DNA from 2 places in the Sphingomonas phyllosphaerae 5.2 genome. Region 1 is predicted to be linked to the other one. Evidence: riboswitches for the same ligand, from Rfam matches in the RefSeq annotation. Region 1 holds a riboswitch; the other holds the start of a gene.
What was found. A riboswitch is a leader RNA that binds a small molecule or an ion and turns the genes downstream of it on or off. The one in region 1 is predicted to bind cobalamin.

Region 1 (7,534 bases):
GACGGCACCGCGCGCGGATCGGTGGTGTAGAGGTTGCGGCCGGTCGGCAGTACGTCGCGCCGCCCGCGCCACGGCGATCCCGACGGACCGGCGGCGACCCGCCGCCCGTCGAGCGCAATCAAAAGCCCGTCGCGCTCCGCCGCGCCGTGTTCGCCGCGCCCGAAGACATGCAGCCCGTCCCCGAACTGGCTGTCCTTCACATCGCACACGAACGTATCGATCCGGGTGATCGCCTCGGCATCGGACGCCGCCGCGCCGAGCCCGAGCACCCCGTCCAGCCCCAGCGCCCGCGCTTCGTCACGGATATCGCCGCGCAACCGCGCCCGGCGCGGCGGGTCCAGCCCATCGGCGTTCGAGAATTCGTCGAGCAGCGTTTCCAGTCGGCCCAGACCCGCTGCAGTGCCGGTGCGAGCGAGCGGCGGCGGGACGTGGCCCAGCGTCACCGCCCCGATCCGCCGCTTGGCCTGCGCGGCCTCGCCGGGATCATTGACGATGAAGGGATAGACGATCGGCAGCGCGCCGGTCAGCGCCTCTGGCCAGCACGCATCCGATAGGGCCACTGCCTTGCCGGGCAGCCATTCGAGCGTGCCATGCGCCCCGATATGGACCAGCGCCTGCATCCCGCGCGCACGCAGCCACAGGTAGAAGGCGATATAGGCATGGCGCGGGCAGCGCGATAGATCGTGATATTCCCCGATGCGGCCATCCGGCTGGCCGCGCTCGGGCTGCAATGCGACAATGATCTCGCCGCAGCTGATCGCACCGAACCGGAACCGCCCGTCGACGAGCGCGGGGTCGTCTTCCGGCGCCCCCCATGCGGCGGCCACCTCGGCTTGCAAGCTGGCGGGAAGGCAGCGCAGCGCAGTGCGATAGTCCGCGATCGTCCATTCAAGCGTCTCGGTGGCGAGCAGCCGCGGCAGATCGGCCGGGCAGGGCGTGGCCCCGTAGCCCGCCGCAGCGAGATCGTGGAGAATCGCCGCGACACTCGCGAGCGCATCTAGCCCGACCGCATGCGCCATCTGCTGCGCCTTGCCGGGGTAGGTCGAGACGACGAGGCAGAGCCGGCGCTGCGCCGCGGGTGCGTGCGCCAGGGTGATCCAGCCGTGGATGCGCGCGACGATCGCGGCGATCCGCGCCGGCTCGGCACGATGCGCGCGGCGCTTGAACTGCAGGTCGGGATCGTGCGGCGCATCGTCCTTGAAGCTGGCGACACCCGCAAACACGCGCCCGTCGACCTCCGGCAGCACCACGTGCATCGCCAGATCGGCCGGCGACAGCCCGCGCTGCGCCTTCGTCCAGGCCGCGCGATCGGACGTGGCGAGCGCGACCTGGAACACCGGCACCGCTGCGCCGTCCAGCGGGGTGGCGCCGGTTTCGTCCGTGGCGGAGAAGGCAGTGGCGTTGACGATCGCGGCCGGTAACAGCGCGGAGACCCACCGCCGCAGCCATGGCGACGCTTCCGCATCTTTCAACGACGGAGCGAACAGCGCGAGGACGTCATAGCCGCACGCCTCGAACCCGGCCTGCAACGCCGCGACCGGATCGAGATCCGCGGCGGTCAGATATGAGCGGTAGAAGACGATCAGGATGCGCGGCCGCGTTGCGGTAAACGCAAAGGCGGCGGGGCAGGTGACCCCGCTTGCCTGCTGCCAACCGCCGACCGGCGCGATGGCTGGCGCGCTCGGCGCCGGCCTGACGTAACAGCCCGCGGCGAGGGCGAATTGCGCCAGCGCTTCCTGCGCCGCCGCAGCGCCGCCAATGTCGCATAACTGCGTCAAGCGTCGCAGCGTCGAGACCGGGACGGTGGAGATCGTATCGAGCCGGTCGTCGACACGCCCGTCGGCAGGGATGACTGCCAACGCAATCCCGCGCTGCCGTGCCAGCGTTTCCACCTGCCGAAGCCCGTACGACCAATAGGCCGCGCCGCCGATCAGCCGGATCAGGATGCCCCTGGCCCCATCGAGCGTGCGCTCGACATAGGTGTCGACCGACAGCGGGTGCGTCAGTTCGGCGAGGCTGGCGAGCCGCAGGCGGGGCAGCGCGGCGTCGCCGGCGGCGGCCGCGGCGGCCACGGCGGCGTGCCACCCGGCCGCGAACGCGCCGAGATCGCTGTCCGAGAAGGACAAGACCACGAGATCGGCGGCGTCCTGCCCCAGATCGCGCGGCGACGCGCTCTCCTCCAGGCCGTGCGCTTCGCGGAAGACGACGTGCATGGCGGGTCAGCCGTGCAGCGCAGCCCGGATGAGGGCGGGATCGAGCCGGTCCCGCTCGGCGATGACCACGAGGCGGGTATCGCGTGGCTCGTCGCCCCGCCACGGCTGGTCGTAATGGGTGCGGACCCGGGCACCCACTGCCTGTACCAGCAGCCGCATCGGCTTGCCCGCGACCGCCGCATAGCCCTTCACGCGCAGCACGTCGCCACCGTGGCCGAGCGCCTCTACCCGCGCGGCGAGATCGTCCGCAGTCGCGATTTCTCCAAGTTCGACGACGATGCTGTCGAAATCGTCGTGCTCGTGATCGTCCTCGCCATCATGATGCGAGGGGCGGGCGGCGAGATCGTCTTCGGCGGCGGCACCGATGCCCAGCACGATCCTCGGATCGACCACGCCGTCGGTCAGTTCGAGGATGGGCAGCGATCGCGGCGTCTCCGCGGCGATGACGGCGCGGGCGGCGGCGATACCGCCCGCACCGGCGAGGTCGCACTTGCTCAGCAACACCATGTCGGCGCACGCAAGCTGGTCCTCGAACACCTCCGACAGCGGCGTTTCATGATCGATGCTGGGATCGGCGGCGCGTTGCGCATCCAGCGCGGCGACATCCGGTGCGAAGCGCCCGCTCGCCACCGCCTCCGCATCCGCCACCGCGACGACGCCGTCGACGGTGATCCGCGACCGGATGGCAGGCCAGTCGAACGCCTTCAGCAGCGGCTTGGGCAGCGCGAGCCCGGAGGTTTCGATGAGGATGTGGTCGGGGCGCGGATCGAGCGCGAGCAGCGTCTCGACGGTGGGGATGAAATCGTCGGCTACGGTGCAGCAGATGCAGCCGTTCGAAAGCTCGACGATGTTCTCGGCGGGGCAATCGGGGATCGCACACCCCTTCAGAATGTCACCGTCGACGCCGAGGGTGCCGAACTCGTTGACGACGACCGCCAGCCGGCGGCCACCCGCGTTGCGGATCAGGTGGCTGATAAGCGTCGTCTTCCCCGCGCCCAGAAAACCGGTGACGATGGTGACGGGGACTTTCGACAGGTTCGCGACAGGTGAGAATGCTGACATGGTGTTTTCCGCGGCACTGGCAACGACCGGCGGGGGCCGACACGTCGGCCGGCGCACGACCACGGCGGGGCGCCGAATGCCCTCCGCAACGCACACCGATGCAGCCCCAGCCACACAGGTTCGTCGCTCAGACGGAGAACCGTGCCGCGACCATCCCCTGGATCGAAGCAAGAGCGACCATATCGCCGGCAGGTCTCCTGGCTTGCGGGTCAAAGCTCGGGCATCGCCTTCCCAGGTGTGCATCCGTGGATGCCGCATCCCAGTGGCCGCTCCGGTCAGGGAGCATGACGCCTTCGCTCACCGCTCACAGTTGCAGGGACAGCCGCGGATTTGGGGGGAGGCCCCCCGCACCGCATTCCCATTCAAGCCCCTTTCGGGGCACCGGCGCGATCATCGAGCGCCGAAAAGGCCCTCGCCGTGGTCTTAGCTTCGTGGCGGCGCGTTGCCAATTCCTCAAATGCGCTGCCGCCCGGTCGGCCCGGCATCCGCGAGGACGGCGCGGGTTTTCATCGAGGCGCGAGCGACATGCGGGCAGGCGGAATGCCAGGCCAGGCGCCGGTTCGCGCGACAGAATAAGCGCCGGGCTGATTCAGGAGAGCTTGCCTGATCGAGCGCGCACGCTCGACGACCTGGAGGAGTTCGGGCCGATCGATCGTCGCTCCCATGACGTGCATCGGCTCGGCCGGCCGACCCGCGTCTCTCTCCCTCCGACTCGTGGACCCATGTCGTCCCGGCGCTTGCATCCGGGCCTCAGAACGGCAGGATGACATCGAGCAACTGCTGTCCGAGGCGCGGCTGTTGCATGTCGGTCAATTGGCCGCGTCCACCGTAGCCGATGCGGGCCTCGGCGATCTGGTTGCTGCGGATGCTGTTGTCGCGCGCGATATCCTGCGGGCGGACGATGCCCTGGACCACGACTTCGCGCAGTTCGAAGTTGACGCGGACTTCCTGATGCCCCGCGATCGAGAGGTTGCCGTTCGGCAGCACGTCGACCACCACCGCGGCGATCGCGGTGTTGATCTGTTCGCTGCGCGAGGTGTTGCCGGCGCCGCCCGATGCGGAATTGCTGTCGGTGGCGATAAGGCTGGATGGATTGGGGTTGCCGGGCAGCACCTTGCCGATCTTCGATTCAAGTCCGAGCAGGCCGGGCAACCCGAGGTTCTCCTTGCCGCGCCGCGAGCGGGTAGAGCTGTTATCCAGCGCCGCATTGTCAGCGATGTTGATCCGGACGGTCAGGATGTCACCGACGCTGGAGGCGCGCTGATCGTGGAAGAAGGCACCCGCGCCGGTGCGGAACAGCGATGCGCCGCCACCCGCCTGTTGTGTCGTCACGCCGCCGGTATAGCGACCGGCGATCGCCTGACCGCCCAGCGAAGGTTGAACATCGGGTGCCGGGCGCGAAATGGCGGGCCCCATCCGCGGCGCTTTGCCGATCGCGGAGAGACGGTCGACCGTGCCGCAGCCGGACAACGCGAAGGCCGACATCGCGAGCGCGACGGGGGCGTAGGGTAGCTTCGGCGACATGCGGCTATTCCTGTTCGTTGACGATGCGGACGCGGCGGGGGCCGTCGACGATGGCGTCGAGGCTCCGGCGGGTCGCAAGCGCGAGCACACGGATCGGCTGGCCGTTTGCGGCTCCCGACAGCGCCTGTCCCGGCGTGGTGATCGAGAGACCGCCGGCACGATAGAAGATGGCGACGGCGTCGCCGCGGCTGATCTGCTGCGGCGCGCGCATGTCGCTGCGCCGCACCACGCGCCCGGCCGCCAGGTTATGCGTCGCCTGGAACCCGGCGGCATCGGCGGGCCGCACGGACCCGGTCATCGAGGGGGGATCGCCGGCCTAGCGAAGGCGGAAGTCGGCGATCGTCAGCGTCGTACCGGCCGTTACCGGATGGGAAAGGACGAAGACCTCCGGCGTCGCAGCGGCGGGGCGGGCGCTGCCGACGGGGATGATCCCCGCCAGCAGCGCCGCGACGGCGGCGTTGGCCAGCAACATCGCGCTCAACGCAACTGCGAGGTGGTGGCGAGCATCTCGTCGGCGGTCTTCACCGTCCGGCTGTTCATCTCATAGGCGCGCTGCGCGCTGATCAGCGCGGTGATCTCCTGCACCGGGTTGACGTTCGATGCCTCCAGCGAGCGTTGCTCAAGCATGCCGTAGCCGGGCTGGCCGGGGTTCGCGACGTTGGGCTGGCCCGATGCGTCGGTCTCCAGGAACAGGTTCGAGCCGACCGCCTCAAGCCCCGCCTCGTTGACGAACAGCGCGAGATCGAGCTGGCCGACATCCTGCATTTCGGTCTGGCCGGCCAGCTTCACCTGGACCATGCCCGTCTTCGATACCTGCACCGCGATCACGTCACGCGGGATCGTGATCTCGGGCTGGACCGGGTACCCGTCCGTGGTCACCAGCATGCCTTCGGGCGACAGCCGGAACGAGCCGGCGCGGGTATAGGCGAGATCGCCACCCGGCATCGTGACGCGGAAGAACCCCTTGCCGTCGATCGCCATATCGTAATCGTTGCCGGTCCTGGTGATCGGGCCCTGCTCTCCGATGCGAGCGATGTCGGCGGTCCGCACGCCGGAGCCGATCTGGATGCCGGAGGGCACGCGTGTGTTGTCGGCGCTGGTGGTGGCGCCCGGCCGCGAATCCTTCTGGTACAGCAGGTCCTGGAACTCGGCACGCTGCCGCTTGAAGGCGGTGGTGTTCATGTTGGCGATGTTGTTCGCGATCACGTCGACGTTGGTTTGCTGCGCCAACATGCCGGGCAAGCAGATGGCGATCGACGCCGATCTGTCCGCCGGGCTCCTCACCGAACAGGAGGCGCGCGACCGACGCGCCGAACTGGAGGCCGAAAGCGGCTTCTACGGTGCGATGGACGGTGCGTCCAAGTTCGTTAAGGGCGACGCGATCGCCGCTCTGGTCATCACCGGGATCAACATCGTCGTCGGGCTGACCATCGGTGTGTTGATCCACGGCGTACCGTTCGGTGACGCCTTCCGCACCTACACGATACTGACCGCGGGCGAGGGGCTGGTCAGCCAGATCCCCGCGCTGATCGTCTCGATCGCTGCCGGCCTGCTCGTTTCCAAGGGTGGCGTGACGGGAAAAACGGGCGCTGCGCTGGGCGAGCAGCTCGGCCGCTATCCGAAGGCGTTCGGCATGGTCGCGGCGCTGCTGACCGCGCTCGCCTTCATCCCCGGCCTGCCGTTCGTCCCGTTTGCCTTGCTGGCGACGTGTTGCGGTGTGGCGGCGTGGCAGATGTCGCAGCGCGCCTGGCGCGACAAGGCGGCCGAAACGGCGCGCGCCGCACTGGCGGAACAGGCCGAGGCGGATGTCGACGAGCCCATCAGCCGGACGATCGCGATCGACGCGATCCGGGTCGAACTTGGCTATGCGCTGCTGCCGCTGATCAACGATGCCGTCGCAGAGCCGCGGCTGGACGATCAGGTTCGCGCGTTACGGCGCCAATTGGCGGGGGACTATGGCTTCGTCCTGCCCGCGGTCCGCATTCTCGACAGCATGAGCCTTCAAGCGAACGAATATGTCGTTCACGTCAAAGACACCGAGGTCGCCCGCGGCGAGCTGCGGATCGACAAGTTGATGGTCATCGCGCCTGGCGGGGGCGACATCGGCATGAGCGGGGAAGCGACGCTGGAGCCCGTGTTCAAGTTGCCCGCATTGTGGATTGACCGCAGCCTACGCGAGGAGGCCGGATTACGTGGGCTTACGGTCGTCACCTGCGGCACGGTCGTCACCACTCATCTGACGGAGGTGGTCAAGGCGAACCTGCCGGATCTCCTGTCCTATACCGAAACGCAGAAGCTGCTGACCGATGTGCACAAGGAAGACGCCAAACTGGTCGCGGAGATCATCCCGGCAAAGCTTTCGATGTCGGGATTGCAGCGGCTGCTACAGATGCTGCTGGCCGAAGAAGTGTCGATCCGCGACATGACGACGATCCTCGAAGGCGTAGCAGAGGCGACCGGCTTTACGCAGAACATCCGGACGATGGTCGAGCATGTGCGCTCACGCCTGTCGCGGCAGATCTCCGCGCAGCATACTCGCGACGGCACGATCCCGATCGTCACACTTGGTCCCAGCTGGGATGCGTGCTTCGAGGAGAGCATAGTCGGACAGGGTGACGATCGACAGCTGGCGATGTCCCCGACGCAGATGCATCGCTTCGCCAGCGACGTGCGCGACGCTTTTGAACGGTTCGCACAGGCGGGCGAAGTGCCGTGCCTGTTGGTAAGCCCGAGCG
Region 2 (7,534 bases), 510 kb from region 1:
GGTCCATGTCCAGTTCGACCACGTCGAAATCGAGCGATCGGGCCAGCGCGACGCTGCCGTCGGTGGATCCGGAATCGACATAGACGCGCGCCTGCGCCCCGCTGAGCGATGCCAGGCAGGCACGTAGCCGCTCGCCCTCGTTCCGCCCGATCACGACGACGCCGACACTTGATTCAGTCATGGCTTTACGCATAAGCCAAGGGCTCCATCCCGTCTACCGGACCCGCCGAACGGCACGGCCGGCGTCCCAGGTATTCCCGATGCCCCTTCGCAAGCCTCTCGTCCCGCGTTGCGACACCGCGGCCACGCCTTCCTGCACCGGGCGTGCACGCGCATGACGCTGCGGATCCTGTTCGCGCTGCCCGGATTGCACCGGATCGAGCGCGGGGCGGAAGTCGCCGTCACCTCGATCGCCAGCGAACTCGCGCGCGGTGGCGACGCGGTGACCCTGATCGGGTCGGGCGCGCCGCGCGCCGGGACGCCGTATCGCTTCCTCCACGCCGGCGCGATCACGCGCAAGCGGTTCGAGAAGATGCCGCACCTCCCGGCATTGCGCGACGATACGTCCTATGAGGAAGCGAGCTTCGTTCCCGGGATGCTGCGCCGCTATCGACCCGGCGATTACGACGTTACCGTCGCCTGCTCGTTCCCGTTCGTCCATTGGGCGCTGCGCAGTCGCCCGTTGATCGGTCCGAAGCCGGCGCACGTCTTCATCACGCAGAACGGCGACTGGCCGGTGCGTGCGCAGAACAGCGAGTATCGTTTCTTCGGCTGCGACGGACTCGTCTGCATCAACCCCGATTATTACGAAGCGGGGCGCGCGCACTGGCCCGCCGCGCTGATCCCCAACGGCGTCGCGATCGACCGCTTCACTCCGGGCCCCGGTGACCGCGCGCGCTTCGGGCTGCCGGAGGACAAGCCGCTGGTCCTGATGGTCAGCGCATTGATCGGCAGCAAGCGCGTGGCGGACGGCGTACGCGCGGTCGCCGGCATTCCGGACGCGCACCTCGTCTGCGCCGGCGACGGGCCGGAGCGCGCCGCGATCGACGCGCTCGCCGCGGCCGTGCTGCCGGGCCGCTACACGCGCCTGACGGCGGCGGCGACCGACATGCCGCTGCTCTACCGCTCCTGCGACGTCTTCATGCACCTCTCGCTTGACGAGCCGTTCGGCAACGTCTTCATCGAAGCGATGGCGTGTGGCCTCCCGGTGGTGGCGCAGGATAGCGCGCGCACCCGCTGGGTGGTCGGAACCGAGCAGTTCCTGTGCGACACCGAGGATCGCGGCGCCCTCACCGCCGCGATCGGCACGGCCTTGCGCGCTGCGGAAAGCGGCGCCGGCGTCGACGCTCGCCGCACCCATGCCGCAGGCTTCGCATGGTCGAACGTCGCGGCGCGCTACCGCAGCTTCTTCGAGGAAGTCGTCGACCGAAAGCGCAGCAGCACGCGCTAGGCCCGACGGAGCGGAATCACTGCGCCCGCCGGCGTAAAAGCGCGACGTGCATCATCCGCCGAGCCCCGACGGGACTCCCGGTTCCCTTGCGACACCCGCGAACAGCGCGGCCAGCTTCGCCGCCTCGGTGTGGCTGTCGTGCCGCTCCAGCACGCGCGCGCGTGCCGACGCGCCGATCGCCGCGATCTCGCCCGGCGTCGCCGCCAGCAATCGTGCGATCGCCCCGCTCAATGCCTGCACGTCGCCCGCCGGGATCAGGACGCCGTCCACGCCGTCACGCACCAATTCGGGGATGCCCGCGATATAGGTCGAGAGCACCGGCCGCTCGCGCGCCATCGCTTCCATGATCGCGACCGGCAGGCCCTCCGCGAAGCTCGGCAGGACCAGCGCGCGCGCGTCCTGAAGCATTTCGGTGATCTGGTCCGCGTTCACCCAACCCGCGATGGTCACCTGCGCGCCGATCCCGGCGGCGGCGATCGCTCGTTCGACCGCCGGTCGCATCTCGCCGTCGCCCGCCAGCACCAGCCGCACGCGCACACCGCGTGCGTGCAGCGCCGCCACCGCCTCGACCAGCAGCAACTGCCCCTTCTGCTCGCACAGCCGCCCGACGCAGACCAGCGTGTCGTTCGCGGGTGCGGGCGTGGTGCGCGCCGCCACGAAGCGCGGGTCGATCGCGCAATGGACGATCGCGATCTTCCCCCAATCGCCGGCATCTGCCCAGCGAAACAGCTGGCTGCGGCAGAAGCTGGTGATCGCGACCACGAACGCCGCGCGCGCGATCTTCTCCGTCAGCTTCCATTGCAACGGCTTGTCGAATTCCTCCGGTCCATGAACGGTGAAGCTGTACGGTGGGCCGCCGAGCATCCGCACGAACAGCGCGACCAGTACGGCATTGCTGCCGAAATGCGCGTGGACGTGCGTCGCCGCACCGCTGCGCGTCAGCCACCGCAGCATCAGGCACGCCTCCGCCAGATAGATCAGGTGGTAGAGAAATCCGCGCTCGGCCCCGCGCGACAATCGCCACGCCGCGGCCAATGTCGACAGGAAGCGTCCCGGCCGCCGCAGCAGCGCCCCCAGCGTGGCACCCGCCAGCGGCATCGCGCCGTCACGCAGCAGGTAGCGCGTCCGCTCGCGCTCCTCGCGGTCCAGTGGATCGACGATCTCCGCGTCCCAGCCGCGCACCGCGAACCGCTCGACCGTCACCCCCTGCTCCTCCAGCGCGCGGATCTCGGTCCGGATGAAGCTGTGGCTGACCTTGGGATATTGGTTGATGAGATAGGCGACCGACGCGGCCATCAGGCACTTCCTTCCCTGTCCGGCCGACGCGCGGGACAAGGCGCGCTATCCCACCCCGCCCACGCGATGACAATGCCGTGCTGTCGGGCCGTGCTGTCGGGCCGTGCTGTCGGGCTGGCCGGTCGGCTGCCGCTATGACATCGTCGCGACCGGCACGATGTAGCGCTGCCCGCTTGCGGTGATCCCCGTCTCCACCGTCAGGCCGTAGGTCTCCCCGACCAGCGTCGCCGTCAGCGTCGTCTCCGCCGGGCCAGCCGCGATCACGCCGCCGTCACGCAGCAGCACCACGTCGTCGGCAAGCCGGGCCGCCAGGTTCAGATCGTGGACGACCAGCACCACGCCGCTGCCCGCCGCCGCCACCGCGCGCAGTTGCGCGCCCACCTCCAGCTGGTGTGCGGGGTCCAGGCTGGCGAGCGGTTCGTCCGCCAGCAACCACTCCGGTCGACCCGCCAACACGCGCGCCAGCAGCGCCCGCGCGCGCTCGCCGCCAGACAGATGCTCGACCCCACGCCGCGCGAATCCGGCCATGCCGGTCGCCGCCAACGCCTGTGTCACCGCAGCACGATCCTCGTCGGTCTCGCCCCACCGCCCGCGCCACGGCAGCCGACCCAGCCCGACCAGCGTCGCCACATCGATATTCCAGTGCACGTCGGCCGCTTGCGGCAGGAAGCCGATCCGCCGCGCCCGCTGCTGCGCCGGCAGCGCGCGCACGTCGCCCTCGCCGAGCATCGCGCGCCCCGCAACGGGATGCTGCAATCCGGCCAGGCACGCCAGCAGGCTGCTTTTGCCCGCACCATTGGGGCCGAGCAGCGCGGTGACGCGACCCGCGGCAAACGCGGCCTCCACCGCATGCAGGACGGGCTTGCCGCCCAACGTCAACGACAGTCGCTGTGCCGCCAGGACGGTCATGCCAGCCGCCGCCGCATCGACACCAGCAGGTAGAAGAAGAACGGCCCGCCCAGCATCGACATCGCGATGCCGAGTCGCAGCTCGCTGACCGTCGGCGCCAGCCGCACCACGCAATCGGCAACCGTCAGCAGCAACGCCCCGCCCAGCGCGGACGGCAGCAACGTCGCCGACGGCCGATGCCCCGCAAACGGCCGCACGAGATGCGGCACGATCAGGCCGACGAAGCCGATGATCCCCGCCGCCGCCACCGATGCACCGACGGCCAGCGCGATCCCGGCGATCACCGCCAATTGCAACCGTCGCGGATCGACCCCCATCGATCGTGCCGCCTGCTCGCCCAGCGTCAGCGCGTCGAGCGACCGGCCGGTCCGCGCAAGTAGCGCAATGCCGGCCGCGATCAACGGAACGGCGACCCGCACGTCGTCCCAGCTGCGGTCGGTCAGCGCGCCCATCAGCCACGTCACGATCTCGGAGGCGACGAACGGCGTCGGCGCCAGGCTGATCGCCAGCGCGGTCAGCGATCCGGTGATGCTGGTCAGGATCATCCCGGCAAGCGTGAACAGGATCAGGCTGCCCGAGCGCCCGGCGATCAACGCCAATGCCGCCATCGTAGCCGCCGCGCCCGCCAGCGCGAAGCCCGGCAGCAGCCATGCCTGCACGGCATAGCCGAAATAGAGCGCGCACACCGCGCCGAACGCCGCGCCCGACGATACGCCGAACAGCCCGGGGTCGGCGAGCGGGTTGCGCAGATAACCCTGCATCGCGGCGCCCGACACGCCCAGCCCGGCGCCGACCGCCAGCGCCAGAATCGTACGCGGCAGGCGAAGCTCGACGATGATGATCGAGCGCGGGTCGGCGGCAGTCCACGCGTCCAGCGGCACCCACACCTTGCCGGCCGCCAGCGACAGCGCCGCCGCGAGCAGTACGCCGGCCAGCAGCCACCACGACAGCCGCGTCATCGCACCAGCTCCGCACGGACGGTACGCAGCCGCGCCATCGCCGCGATGATCGACGGTCCACCGCAGTTCATGAGCCGCGCCGCGAACGGCGCGATCGCGATCCGCTTTCCCAATCGTGCGAGCGCCGGGTGCCGCTCGGCACGCTCGCCGCCACCCTCCGCCGCGGCGACCGACAGCAACACGCGCGGCGGCCGTGCCACGAGATATTCGAGCGGCAGGATGTCCCAGCGTTGCAGCCCGTAGGCGCTGCTGGCGTTGGAGAACCCGGCACGGCGCAGCAGGTCGTCAGGCAAGGTGCCGGCGCCGGGCACCAGCCCGCCCGCACCCCAGATCAGCGCCGGGATGTTCCTTCCCGACACCGGTCGGGACGACGCCAGGATCAGTGCCGACAAGGCCACGCCCCGATCCGGGTGCCCGATCGCCGCCGCGACCGCGCGAACCTGCGCCGCGCTCTCCTCAACGTCCGCCGGGACAGGATATTGCACGAGATGGACGTGCAGCCGCGCGAGCGCCGCCACCGTCGCGGGCGCGACATGCCCGCCCGCCACGACCAGATCGGGGCGGAGCGCCACCACCTCTTCGGCAGTGCCAGACGTCGCTGCGAAGCGGCGCGCCTGTGCCAGTGGAATGGAGGTCGCGCGCGGATCCTGCGAGTAAATGCTGATCGCCGCGATCTGCCGGGCGTCGGCTACCTGCATCAGGATCGCGTCGAGGCACGGATTGATCGACACGATGCGCGGATAACGAGGCGTCGCCGCCCCCAGCAGCAACGGTGCCGTCGCCATCAACGCCCCACGCGCCGCTATCCCGATCCTTCGCAACCACGAAACTCCCACGCCGACCCGACTCGTCCGTCGTCGCGCGGGAAAATTTCCCCGATCGCCCGGCACACCCCGTCCGCGCGAAGGACAACCGCGACCGGGCAGGTTTCCTGGCTCCCGGGTCGTCGCCTGCCGCCCGGCCTTCCCGGATCGCGGCGGATCCAGTGGCACGCAAGGGGGCGAGAGGCTCGCCGGTCACAGTTGCGGGGGCAGCTCCGGATCGTCGCCTACCGGATTCCCTCGCCTGATCGCGGGCCTACGCCTAGCCGCCCCGCAACGACCGGGCAAGCGCGGCGAGCAGCGGTACGTCGACCGGCGGCATCGGCAGCGCCGCGAGCGCTTCGGGCACGTCCCAGCGCAGCGCCTCCGCCGCAAGTGCCAGCGGCGCACCGTGCCACGCGGTGCAGCGGTACAGCAGCATCGTCACCGGCATGTCGGTCGCGAACCCCACCGGCTCCAGCGCGGCGACCGCCACCTCGATCGCCAGTTCCTCGGCCAGTTCGCGCACCAGCGCGTCGGCCGGGTGTTCGCCCGGCTCGACCTTGCCGCCGGGAAACTCCCACAGCCCGCCGTGCCGCTTGCCGTGCGGGCGTTGCTGCATCAGGCAGCGGCCGTGTCCGTCGATCAGCGCTGCGGCGACTACCAGCATCGGGGTCGATCCTTCCTTAACCGTTAGGCTTTATCCTGCCAGCCATGTCACGCCTGTCCATCGCACGCTCGCCACTCGGCATCATCCGCTCGCTGCTGCGGCAGACGCGCGGTGCGACTGCGATCGAATATGGTCTGATCCTGGCGGTGATCGCACTCGGCATTTCCGCCAGTCTCACCCAGGTCGGCACGACGATCGCAACGACGTTCGACAGGATCAACAGCTATCTGGTCACTACTCGCTGATCGAACGACGAAATCCCGTGACTGGCTTAAATGTTTATCAACCCTGCGATCTTAGAACAGTCATCGATGGCCCTGTGAACAGGACGTCGGCGGGTACCGAAGATTTCAAGTATTAACTGGAGAATCGACATGCAGAAGATTCGTTCGTTCCTGAAGAACAGCAAGGGTGCGACCGCGATCGAGTACGGCCTGATCGCTGCGCTGATCGCCGTTGCTGCGATCGCAGCGATGAAGGGCTTGGGCACCCAGCTCAGCAACACCTTCGGCAACGTGTCGAGCAAGATGGCAAGCAACTCGTAAGAGTTGCCGCACATATGCCGAAAAGGGCGGCGGAACTCAGGTTCCGCCGCCCTTTCTGTGTCAGGCGACGCGACCCATCTTCAGGAACTTCGTGCGGCGGTCATGCCGCAACGCGTCGGGCGTCAGCGGTGCAAGGTCGCGCAGCATCCGCTCGATGCAGTCGCCCAGCGCGCGGATCGCGCCATCATGGTCGCGGTGCGCGCCGCCCAGCGGCTCGGGCACGATCGCGTCGATCACGCCAAGCCCCTTCAGGTCCTGCGCGGTCACCTTCATCGCCTCGGCGGCGTCGGGCGCCTTGTCGGCGGTCCGCCACAGGATCGAGGCGCAACCCTCCGGCGAAATCACCGAATAGACCGCATGCTCGAACATCAGCACGCGGTTGCCGCTGGCCAGCGCGATCGCGCCACCCGAACCGCCCTCGCCCACCACCACCGACACCAGCGGAACGCCAAGCGCGAGGCACGCCTCGGTGGAACGCGCGATCGCCTCCGCTTGCCCGCGCTCCTCGGCCTGGATGCCCGGAAATGCGCCGGACGTGTCGACCAGCGTCACGACCGGCAAGCCGAACCGATCGGCGAGTTCCAGCAGCCGGATCGCCTTGCGATACCCCTCCGGCTTGCCCATCCCGAAATTGTGCCGCAGCCGACTGGCGGTATCGTCGCCCTTCTCGTGGCCCAGCACCATCACGCGCTGCCCGCGGAACGTCGCGAAGCCGCCCAGAATCGCCTGGTCGTCGCCGAAGGCGCGGTCGCCCGCCAGCGGCACGAACTCGTCGAACAGCCCGGCGACGTAATGCTTGAAGTGCGGCCGCTCCGGATGACGCGCGACCTGCGTCTTCTGCCAGGGGGATAGCTTGCCGAACGTGTCTTTCAGCAGCTTGTCCGACTTCGCCTGCAACTTGGCGA

Region 2: it holds a riboswitch for cobalamin, as region 1 does, so the genes downstream of both, SPHPHY_RS0106625 (ABC transporter substrate-binding protein) here and cobW (cobalamin biosynthesis protein CobW) in region 1, are expected to answer to the same signal.

Annotation. Positions count from the first base shown of each region.
Region 1 covers NZ_ATTI01000001.1:1,916,731-1,924,264, forward strand. Annotated here, with positions in the region: gene cobN (cobaltochelatase subunit CobN) at 1-2,213, opposite strand, end outside; gene cobW (cobalamin biosynthesis protein CobW) at 2,220-3,275, opposite strand; cobalamin riboswitch at 3,445-3,676, opposite strand; gene flgH (flagellar basal body L-ring protein FlgH) at 4,026-4,799, opposite strand; gene flgA (flagellar basal body P-ring formation chaperone FlgA) at 4,804-5,097, opposite strand; gene SPHPHY_RS21960 (hypothetical protein) at 5,116-5,280, opposite strand; gene flgG (flagellar basal-body rod protein FlgG) at 5,277-6,032, opposite strand; gene SPHPHY_RS19790 (flagellar biosynthesis protein FlhA) at 5,980-7,534, shown strand, end outside.
Region 2 covers NZ_ATTI01000001.1:1,411,219-1,418,752, reverse strand. Annotated here, with positions in the region: gene SPHPHY_RS0106650 (glycosyltransferase family 2 protein) at 1-181, opposite strand, end outside; gene SPHPHY_RS0106645 (glycosyltransferase family 4 protein) at 335-1,450, shown strand; gene SPHPHY_RS0106640 (glycosyltransferase) at 1,502-2,746, opposite strand; gene SPHPHY_RS0106635 (ABC transporter ATP-binding protein) at 2,879-3,655, opposite strand; gene SPHPHY_RS0106630 (FecCD family ABC transporter permease) at 3,652-4,614, opposite strand; gene SPHPHY_RS0106625 (ABC transporter substrate-binding protein) at 4,611-5,399, opposite strand; cobalamin riboswitch at 5,539-5,676, opposite strand; gene SPHPHY_RS0106620 ((deoxy)nucleoside triphosphate pyrophosphohydrolase) at 5,698-6,084, opposite strand; gene SPHPHY_RS0106615 (Flp family type IVb pilin) at 6,129-6,329, shown strand; gene SPHPHY_RS0106610 (Flp family type IVb pilin) at 6,459-6,629, shown strand; gene SPHPHY_RS0106605 (acetyl-CoA carboxylase carboxyltransferase subunit alpha) at 6,690-7,534, opposite strand, start outside.